Regions from separate parts of the Klebsiella variicola genome, predicted to be linked through region 2. Evidence: predicted binding sites of a transcription regulator. Region 2 holds the regulator's gene; the other holds the start of a gene.

Region 1 (5,516 bases), 1.4 Mb from region 2:
CTATGATTTTATTCATCAGGTCATCGCTGAAGAGCATCTGAACGTGAAGATCTGCGCGGCGCTGCCGGGCCTGACGACCGGTTATGGCCCCAGCCATCAGGCCACTGAAGATCTGGCGATTATGCGCGGTATCCCCGGCATGGTCATCGTCGATCCTTGCGATGCGCTGGAGATAGAGCAGGCGGTGCCGGCCATTGCCGATCACCAGGGGCCGGTGTATATGCGCCTGCTGCGCGGTAAGGTGCCGCTGGTGCTGGATAAATACGACTATCAGTTCGAACTGGGTAAAGCAAAGCTGCTGGAGGACGGCAACGATGTGCTGATCATCTCCTCCGGGCTGATGACCATGCGCGCGCTGGAGGCGGTTGAAAAGCTGCGGGCCGATAACATCAGCGTGGCGGTCCTGCACGTGCCGACCATCAAACCGCTGGATGAAAAAGCGATTATTGAACAGGCGTCGAAGCCAGGTCGTCTGGTGGTGACTGCGGAAAACCACACCGCGGTCGGCGGCCTGGGGGAGGCGGTGGCCGCGCTGTTGATGCGTAAGGGTGTGCGCTGTGAGCTGGATACTGTGGGGCTGCCCGACGCGTTCCTGTTAGCCGGCGCGCTGCCGACCCTTCACGATCGCTACGGCATCTCCACCGCGAAGATCGTTGAAAAACTTAAGTATCGTCTGCGTTAATCGCTTTGCCATGACGCACCAGGCCGCTGAGCGCGCTCAGCGGCCTTCTCATGCCCGCCAGCCAGGCGCGGTATTCTTTTGCAGATTTTATGCGGCCTGTCACAAAATCTGCTAGACTGCGCCCCTTCATGGCATTGTGGTTTTTGCCATCTCTTATCGCAATAATCTCCCTGAAAACTACGCCCTTCACCGGGCCGGGGCGGTTCGGAGTTGTTATGTCTTTTGATTCCCTTGGCCTGAATCCCGATATCCTGCGCGCTGTCGCTGAGCAGGGCTACGTTGAGCCGACCCCTATCCAACAGCAGGCGATCCCGGCAGTAATGCAGGGGCGCGACCTGATGGCCAGCGCCCAGACCGGTACCGGTAAGACGGCGGGCTTTACCCTGCCGCTGCTGCAGCGCCTGATTGACAAAGAGCCGCACGCAAAGGGTCGCCGCCCGGTGCGGGCGCTGATCCTGACCCCGACCCGTGAGCTGGCGGCGCAGGTGGGCGAGAACGTCCGCGATTACAGCAAGTACCTGAATATTCGCTCGCTGGTGGTATTCGGCGGCGTGAGCATCAACCCGCAGATGATGAAGCTGCGCGGTGGCGTCGACATCCTCGTTGCCACCCCGGGCCGTCTGCTGGACCTCGAACATCAGAACGCGGTCAGCCTTGATAGCGTGGAAATCCTTGTGCTGGACGAAGCGGACCGCATGCTGGATATGGGCTTTATCCATGACATCCGTCGCGTACTGGCTAAACTGCCGGCGCGTCGACAGAACCTGCTGTTCTCGGCGACCTTCTCCGACGAGATCAAGGGCCTGGCCGAGAAACTGCTGCACAACCCGCTGGAAGTGGAAGTGGCGCGTCGCAACACCGCGTCCGAGCAGATCACCCAGCACGTCCATTTCGTTGATAAGAACCGCAAGCGCGAACTGTTGTCGCAGCTGATCGGCGAAGGCAACTGGCAGCAGGTGCTGGTGTTTACCCGCACCAAGCATGGCGCCAACCACCTCGCGGAGCAGCTTAATAAAGACGGCATCCGCAGCGCGGCGATCCATGGCAACAAGAGCCAGGGAGCGCGTACCCGCGCGCTGGCCGACTTTAAATCCGGCGGCATTCGCGTGCTGGTGGCGACCGATATCGCCGCCCGTGGTCTGGATATCGAAGAGCTGCCGCACGTGGTGAACTACGAGCTGCCGAACGTACCGGAAGATTACGTCCACCGTATCGGCCGTACCGGCCGCGCGGCGGCCACCGGTGAAGCCTTGTCGCTGGTGTGCGTGGATGAGCATAAGCTGCTGCGCGATATCGAGCGCCTGCTGAAAAAAGAGATCCCGCGCATCGCGATTGCCGGCTATGAGCCGGATCCGTCCATTAAAGCCGAACCTATCCAGAACGGTCGCCAGCAGCGCGGCGGCGGTCGTGGGCAAGGTCAGGGACGCGGTGGCCAGGGTCAGGGACGCAGCGGACAGCCGCGCAGCCAGAACAGCGCCCCGCGCCGTCAGGACGGCGAGGCGCCGAAAGCGCGTACGCAGGACGGCAAACCGCCGCGCCGCCGTCGTCCGCGTAAACCGGCTGGCGAATAACACGCTGATGCCTCGGCCGCGATAACGCGGCCCGGCTCAGGCCCGTCTGTCCGCTACGCGGCGGCGGGCCTTTTTCTTTCCATTACACTATTTGTCGAGCACGCTTCCACACTCAGCAGAAAGCAATACCTCCAGGCGGGCAAAAATGGCACAATAGTGGCTGTTTATACAGTATTCAGGTTTTCTCATGGCTTTGACCGCTGCGCTGAAAGCGCAAATCGCCGCCTGGTATAAGGCGCTTCAGGAACAGATCCCGGACTTTATTCCCCGCCCCCCGCAGCGGCAGATGATCGCCGATGTGGCGAAAACTCTCGCCGGGGAAGAGGGCAGGCATCTGGCTATCGAAGCGCCGACCGGCGTCGGTAAAACGCTGTCATACCTGATCCCGGGCATCGCCATCGCCCGGGAGGAACAAAAAACGCTGGTGGTTAGCACCGCCAACGTCGCCCTGCAGGATCAAATCTACAGTAAAGACCTGCCGCTGCTGCGTAAAATTATTCCCGACCTGCGCTTTACCGCCGCCTTCGGTCGTGGGCGCTACGTCTGTCCGCGTAACCTGACGGCACTGGCCAGCACCGAGCCGTCACAGCAGGATCTGCTGGCCTTCCTCGATGACGATCTCACCCCGAACAACCAGGCCGAGCAGAAGCTGTGTGCGACCCTGAAGCAGGACCTCGACAGCTACCGCTGGGACGGCCTGCGCGATCATACCGATAAAGCCATCGATGACGCGCTGTGGAGCCGGCTGAGCACCGATAAGGCCAGCTGCCTGAACCGCAACTGCCACTACTATCGCGAGTGCCCGTTCTTCGTGGCGCGGCGGGAAATTCAGGAGGCGGAAGTGGTGGTGGCCAACCATGCGCTGGTGATGGCGGCGATGGAGAGCGAGGCAGTGCTGCCGGAGCCGAAAAACCTGCTGTTGGTCCTCGATGAAGGCCATCATCTGCCGGACGTCGCCCGCGACGCGCTGGAGATGAGCGCCGAGATCACCGCCCCCTGGTTTCGCCTGCAGCTGGATCTGTTCTGCAAGCTGGTCGCCACCTGCATGGAGCAGTTTCGTCCGAAAACCACGCCGCCGCTGGCCAATCCGGAGCGGCTCACCGGCCATTGCGAAGAGCTGTTCGAGCTGATTGCGTCGTTGAATAATATTCTCAATCTCTACATGCCCGCCGGTCAGGAAGCGGAGCATCGCTTCCCGATGGGCGAACTGCCGCAGGAGGTGATGGAGATCTGCCAGCGGCTGGCGAAGCTCACCGAGATGCTGCGCGGGCTGGCGGAGCTGTTTCTTAACGATCTCAGCGAAAAGACCGGCAGCCATGACGTGGTGCGCCTGCATCGGGTGCTGCTGCAGATGAACCGCGCGCTCGGCATGTTTGAAAGCCAAAGCAAGCTATGGCGCCTGGCGTCGCTGGCGCAATCCTCAGGCGCGCCGGTAACCAAATGGGCGACGCGAGTGGTGCGCGACGGCCAGATCCATGTCTGGTTCCACTGTGTCGGCATCCGCGTCAGCGATCAGCTGGAACGGCTGCTGTGGCGCAGCGTACCGCATATCGTCGTGACGTCAGCGACGCTGCGCTCGCTAAACAGCTTCTCGCGCCTGCAGGAGATGAGTGGTCTGAAGGAGAAAGCGGGTGACCGCTTCGTGGCGCTGGATTCGCCGTTCAACCACGTGGAGCAGGGGAAAATTATTATTCCTCAAATGCGCTATGAACCGCTGATGGATAACGAAGAGCAGCACATTGCCGAGATGGCGGCCTATTTTCGCCAGCAGGTAGAGAGCAAGAAACATCTCGGGATGCTGGTGCTGTTTGCCAGCGGGCGGGCGATGAACCGCTTCCTGGAGCATGTGACCGATCTGCGCCTGATACTGCTGGTGCAGGGCGACCAGCCGCGCTATCGGCTGGTGGAGCTGCATCGCAAACGGGTGGAAAGCGGCGAGCGCAGCGTGCTGGTGGGTCTGCAGTCCTTTGCCGAAGGGCTGGATTTAAAGGGCGATCTGCTAAGCCAGGTACATATCCATAAAATCGCCTTTCCGCCCATCGACAGCCCGGTAGTGATCACCGAAGGCGAATGGCTGAAAAGCCTTAATCGTTACCCTTTCGAGGTACAGAGTTTGCCCAGCGCCTCCTTTAATCTTATTCAGCAGGTGGGGCGTCTGATCCGCAGCCATCACTGCTGGGGAGAGGTGGTGATTTACGATAAGCGTCTGTTGACCAAAAACTATGGCGCGCGTCTACTGAACGCGTTACCTGTTTTTCCCATAGAGCAGCCGGGCGTCCCGGAGGTTATAGTAAAACGGAAAGCAAAACAGACAGCAAAACAGTCAGGCCGCAAACGTCGCTGACGCCGGCGCGTGATGCACCAGGGGGAGCCATGGAGTACAGCAAAATTATAAAAGAGGTGGGTCGCGGTAAGAATCATGCCCGCGACCTCGATGAAGAGACCGCCCGTGCGCTCTATGCGCGGATGCTGGACGGCGAGGTGCCGGAGCTGGAGCTGGGGGGAATATTAATCGCCCTGCGCATCAAAGGCGAAGGCGAAGCGGAGATGAAAGGGTTTTACGCGGCGATGCAGCAGCATACGCTGCGCCTGACCCCGCCGGCCGGCAAGCCGATGCCGATTGTCATCCCCAGCTACAACGGCGCGCGCAAGCAGGCGAACCTGACGCCGCTGCTGGCGATGCTTCTGCACAAGCTGGGGTTTCCGGTGGTGGTTCACGGCGTCAGTCACGATCCCACCCGGGTGCTGACCGAGACCATTTTTACCCTGCTGGATATTCCGGCCACCCGGCACGCCGGACAGGCTCAGGCGCAGCTGGAGGGCCATGAACCGGTGTATATCCCGGTGGGGGCTTTCTGTCCGCCGCTGGAGAAACAGCTGGCGATGCGCTGGCGGATGGGCGTGCGCAACAGCGCCCATACCCTGGCCAAGCTGGCTACACCGTTTGGCGAAGCGGAGGCATTGCGTCTCTCCAGCGTGTCGCATCCGGAATATGTTCCGCGGGTGGCGAACTTCTTTCGTGAGACCGGTGGCCGCGCGCTGTTGATGCACGGTACCGAGGGCGAAGTGTATGCCAACCCGCAGCGCTGCCCGCAGATCAGCCTGATCGATGAGCAGGGCGTGCGGGTGCTGTACGAACGCCAGACTGAGACGGCAGCGGAGGCGGTGGTCCTGCCGGCCTCGAAAGATCCTGAGGTCACGGCGCGCTGGATCGAGCGCTGCGTCGCCGGCGTCGAACCGGTGCCCCACTCGTTGAAAATTCA
Region 2 (5,516 bases):
GAAGTATGACCCGTATCACCTGCCGGCTCTCGGTGTTTTCTGAGGAACGTGATAAAGTAACAGATTCAAATTCACGCAACCCGAGGATGCTCATGGATAAGACCCCTTCGCAAGAGATGTTAGCGCATGCTGAAAAGCTATGCGCGCAGCGCGGCGTACGCCTGACCCCACAGCGTCTGGAGGTGTTGCGCCTGATGAGCCTGCAACAAGGGGCGATCAGCGCCTACGATCTGCTGGATCTCCTGCGTGACAAAGAGCCGCAGGCTAAACCGCCGACGGTTTACCGCGCGCTGGAGTTTTTACTCGAGCAGGGCTTTGTTCATAAGGTTGAATCGACCAACAGCTATGTGCTGTGCCATCTCTTTGACCAGCCGACCCATAGCTCAGCCATGTTTATCTGTGACCGCTGTGGCGTGGTGAAGGAAGAGGCGGCGGAAGGGGTGGAAGATATCATGCATACGTTAGCGGCCAGAATGGGCTTTGCCCTGCGCCACAACGTGATTGAAGCTCACGGCCTTTGTGCAGACTGCGTGGAAGTCGAAGCCTGCAGCACGCCGGGACACTGCCAGCACGACCATTCCATTCAGCTGAAAAAGAAAGCCCGCTGAGCGTCAGCCGCAGCGGGAAACAGGGTTAACGGCGCATCCTTACGCCATTCAGACAGGCACTAACACAAATGCTTTATTCTTTGAGCCACGGAACGCTACCAGCGGTAGTCGTTTTTATGCTCCCAGTCTGAGACTTCTTTCTCAGCCTGATCCTTCGCATAGCCGTACCGTTCCTGAATTTTACCGACCAGCTGATCGCGCTTACCTTCGATCACGGTCATATCATCATCGGTAAGTTTGCCCCACTGTTCCTTGGCTTTACCTTTCAACTGTTTCCAGTTACCGCCGATTTCGTCTTTATTCATGATAACGTCCTCATCATTCGGTGGGTTTACAGCCCGTTTTGTACCGGACATGGTATTAACTATAGATGAGAATGCTGGTACCGATTCGTTATTCGGAATTTTTAACCATCATACCGATGGGTAAGGCTGAGGCGATTTTCCCGGCTTGCGCTACGCTGAGCCGGGCTACTGAGTTGCCCCGGTAAGCGGCGCGCAACCGCGGGAATTCATAGATGGCCGTGATGAACGGCAATGACTAGCTAAACCAGGTGCCGTGTCGCCAGTGGCGACGCCAGATCAGCGCCAGAGACAGGCCGCGCAGGGCGAGGAACACCGCCAGCGCCAGCCACAGACCGTGGTTACCGAGCAGCGGGACCGAAAGCAGCGTTACAGCAAACCCCGCCGCGGCGACCGCCATGCTGTTCCGCATCTCCGCGCCGCGTGTGGCGCCGATAAACATGCCGTCCAGCAGATAGCACCAGACGCCCACCACCGGCAGGATGGCCTGCCAGATCAGATAGCGATCGGCCAGCTGCTGCAGAGAAGGCAGCGAGGTTAACAACGCGATGATGTACTCCCCCGCCAGGCTATAAATCAGGGCAAACGCCAGCGCCACCATGCCAGACTGCCGGCAGGCCGCCCGCCAGACTTCCAGCAGCTGGCTGCCGTCGCGCGCGCCGTAGGCCTGGCCGGAGTGGGCCTCCACGGCATAGGCAAAACCATCCAGCGCATAGGCGGTAAAGGTCAGCATGGTCATCAGTACCGCATTGACCGCCACAATGTCGCTGCCCAGACGCGCGCCGTACACGGTCAGCGCGCCAAAGCACAGCTGTAGCAGCAGGGAACGCAGCATGATGTCCCGATTCAACGCCAGCAGACGGCGCAGATCCCCGCGCCAGGCGTTTTTCAGCATTGCCAGCGACACGCCGCGCAGCGTCAGCACCCGCTTCGCCATCATCAGGCCAATAATGAGAGTGGCGTACTCCGCGGTGACCGTGGCCAGCGCAGCCCCCTGGACGTTCATCCGCAGGCCCATCACCAGCCACAGGTCGAGCACAATATTCAACAGATTACCGACCACCAGCAGAATCACCGGCGCCCGTGCGTACTGGACTCCCAGCAGCCAGCCGAGCAGCACCAGGTTGGCCAGCGAAGCGGGGGCGCTGAGCCAGCGAATTTCAAGGAACCGCCGTGCCTGCTCAAGCACCGCCTCACTGCCGCCAACAATATGCAGAGCGAGGTTAATCAGCGGCAGGCGAAACAGGATGATGAGAACCCCGGCGCCCAGCGCCAGGGCCAGCGGCTGCACCAGCGCCCGCGCCAGTCGCAGCGGATCTTTGGCACCCCAGGCCTGAGCGGTGAGCCCGGTGGTGCTCATGCGCAAAAACAGCAGCAGCATGAAGAGGAAACTGGTAGCCGTCGCCCCAACCGCGACGCCGCCGAGGTATACCGGGCTGTCAAGATGGCCGATCACCGCGGTATCCACCAGCCCCAGCAGCGGGACGGTGATATTGGAGAAAATCATCGGGATCGCAAGGCGCCACAGCGCTTTATCGGCAGCGTTGAGCAGCATGTTCGGAGACCTGATTGAGGACAAACGTCGCAGCGTCATGCATCAGATGACGCTGCGCAGGGGCAGGCGTTACAGCCATTCTCCATTACGGATCACGCCAACGGCCAGACCCTCAATGGTAAAACTCTGCTGACGCAGATCGACAACGATAGGGGTAAATTCGCTGTTTTCCGGCAACAGTTCGACGACGTTACCCTGCTTTTTCAGGCGCTTCACCGTCACTTCGTCGTCAATGCGCGCTACCACCACCTGGCCGTTACGCACGTCCTGGGTTTTGTGGACCGCCAGCAGATCGCCATCAAGGATACCGATGTCTTTCATCGACATGCCGCTGACGCGCAGCAGGAAATCCGCGTTGGGTTTAAACATCGACGGGTCGACCTGATAGTGCCCCTCAATGTGCTGCTGCGCCAGCAGCGGCTCGCCGGCGGCGACGCGGCCGATCAGCGGCAGGCCATGTTCTTCTTCCGTCAGCAGGCGGATACCGCGAGAAGCACCGGAGACGATCTCGATCGCGCCTTTACGCGCCAGCGCTTTCAGGTGTTCTTCCGCCGCGTTTGGGGAACGGAACCCCAAGCGCTGAGCAATTTCCGCACGCGTCGGCGGCATGCCCGTCTGGCTGATATGATCCCGAATGAGATCAAACACCTCTTGCTGCCTGGTCGTTAACGCTTTCATTCCGCCCCCTGGGTGTATATACAGTTATGCTGTGAGTATATACAGCTACCGGTGATTTTGGAACCACATGGCACACAAAAATCGGCAGATTGTTTATATTTTGCGAGGCTTAGCGAAGAACGTTAATGATAATGGCTCCACAGCAGCGTTCCCCAGGTGATCAGTGCGATGATAATCGCCAGCAGGACCGCCGCCGATCCCATGTCTTTGGCGCGCCCTGAAAGCTCATGATATTCCGAGCCTATACGGTCCACGACCGCCTCAATCGCGCTGTTGAGAATTTCGACTATCATCACTAGCAGGACCGACCCAATCAGCAATACGCGGGTAATGGCGTCGACGTCCAGCCAGCAGGCTATCGCGACGGCCACGATGGCGGCGATACCTTCCTGACGAAACGCGGCCTCGTTGATCCACGCTGCGCGAAATCCTTTCCAGGAGTAACCTGCCGCCTTAATGATTCGGGTTAACCCGGTGGTATTATTGGCCATCACAAAACCTTTTTACGTAAATGACGTCGATGAGTGTACGCGTTTGCCGCGTGGTAACGGAAATTTTGCCCACTTTCTGTTATTCTTGCCGCGCATTTGCATGATTAACCAGAGGCTTCACATCGTTTATGTCCGGCTGGCAACGAATTTACTATAAATTACTGAATTTACCATTACGGGTGCTGGTAAAAAGCAAGTCTATTCCGGCAGAGCCTGCCCAGGAATTAGGACTCGATACCTCGCGTCCGGTCATGTACGTCCTGCCCTATAATTCCAAGGCGGACCTGCTGACGCTGCGCGCCCAATGCCTGGCGCATGATTTACCCGACCCGCTTGAACCGCTGGAGATCGACGGCGCGCTGCTGCCGCGTTACGTATTCATCCACGGTGGGCCGCGCGTGTTTACCTATTACACGCCAAAAGAAGAGTCCATCAAGCTGTTCCACGACTACCTCGATCTGCACCGCAACCATCCGGACCTCGATGTGCAAATGGTGCCGGTTTCGGTCATGTTCGGCCGCTCGCCGGGTCGTGAGAAAGGAGAAGTCAATCCGCCGCTGCGGATGCTGAACGGCATTCAGAAATTTTTCGCCGTCTCCTGGCTCGGCCGCGACAGTTTCGTGCGTTTCTCGCCTTCCGTGTCGCTGCGTCGCATGGCGGATGAGCACGGTACCGATAAGATCATCGCCCAGAAGCTGGCTCGCGTCGCCCGGATGCACTTTGCCCGCCAGCGCCTGGCCGCCGTCGGCCCGCGTCTGCCGGCCCGCCAGGATCTGTTTAATAAACTGCTGGCCTCGAAAGCGATTGCCCGCGCGGTGGAAGACGAAGCGCGCAGCAAGAAAATTTCGCATGAGAAGGCTCAGCAGAACGCTATCGCGCTGATGGAAGAGATTGCCGCGAACTTCTCGTACGAGATGATCCGCCTGACCGACCGCATTCTCGGCTTCACCTGGAACCGCCTGTACCAGGGGATCAACGTGCATAACGCCGAGCGCGTGCGCCAGCTGGCTCACGACGGCCATGAGATTGTCTATGTCCCCTGCCACCGCAGCCACATGGACTATCTGCTGCTCTCCTACGTCCTGTATCATCAGGGCCTGGTGCCACCGCATATCGCGGCGGGCATCAACCTTAACTTCTGGCCAGCCGGGCCGATCTTCCGCCGCCTGGGCGCGTTCTTCATCCGCCGCACCTTTAAGGGCAACAAGCTCTACTCCACGGTGTTCCGCGAATATCTTGGCGAGCTGTTCAGCCGCGGCTATTCCGTCGAGTATTTCGTCGAAGGCGGCCGCTCCCGTACCGGCCGTCTGCTCGATCCGAAGACCGGTACGCTGTCGATGACCATCCAGGCGATGCTGCGCGGCGGCACCCGGCCGATCACTCTGGTGCCTATCTACATCGGCTATGAACACGTGATGGAAGTAGGCACCTACGCTAAAGAGCTGCGCGGCGCCACCAAAGAGAAAGAGAGCCTGCCGCAGATGGTGCGTGGCTTGAGCAAGCTGCGCAACCTTGGCCAGGGCTATGTCAACTTCGGCGAACCACTGCCGCTGATGACCTACCTTAACCACCATGTGCCGGAGTGGCGGGAAGCCATCGACCCGATCGAAGCCATCCGCCCTTCCTGGCTGACGCCAACGGTGAACAACATCGCCGCTGACCTGATGGTGCGCATCAACAACGCCGGCGCGGCCAACGCCATGAACCTGTGCTGCACGGCGCTGCTGGCCTCGCGTCAGCGTTCACTGACCCGGGAGCAGCTCACCCAACAGCTGGAGTGCTACCTCGCGCTGCTGCGCAATGTGCCCTATTCGCCAGATGCGACGACACCTTCCGCTTCGGCCAGCGAGCTTATCGACCACGCGCTGCAAATGAACAAGTT

Evidence for each region. The regulator LexA, encoded in region 2, represses DNA repair genes until DNA is damaged. The targets are predictions, from matches to a motif close to TNCTGTATGTACATACAGNA.
Region 1: a site for LexA is predicted at 2,408-2,427, ahead of dinG (ATP-dependent DNA helicase DinG). Genes of this name have one in related genera too.

What each region holds. Positions count from the first base shown of each region.
Region 1 covers NZ_CP010523.2:3,779,773-3,785,288, reverse strand. The annotation lists gene SP68_RS17720 (transketolase family protein) at 1-682, shown strand, start outside; gene rhlE (ATP-dependent RNA helicase RhlE) at 898-2,253, shown strand; gene dinG (ATP-dependent DNA helicase DinG) at 2,441-4,597, shown strand; gene ybiB (DNA-binding protein YbiB) at 4,627-5,516, shown strand, end outside.
Region 2 covers NZ_CP010523.2:5,179,057-5,184,572, forward strand. The annotation lists gene zur (zinc uptake transcriptional repressor Zur) at 93-608, shown strand; gene SP68_RS24180 (CsbD family protein) at 704-913, opposite strand; gene dinF (MATE family efflux transporter DinF) at 1,149-2,465, opposite strand; gene lexA (transcriptional repressor LexA) at 2,535-3,143, opposite strand; gene SP68_RS24195 (diacylglycerol kinase) at 3,266-3,634, opposite strand; gene plsB (glycerol-3-phosphate 1-O-acyltransferase PlsB) at 3,763-5,516, shown strand, end outside.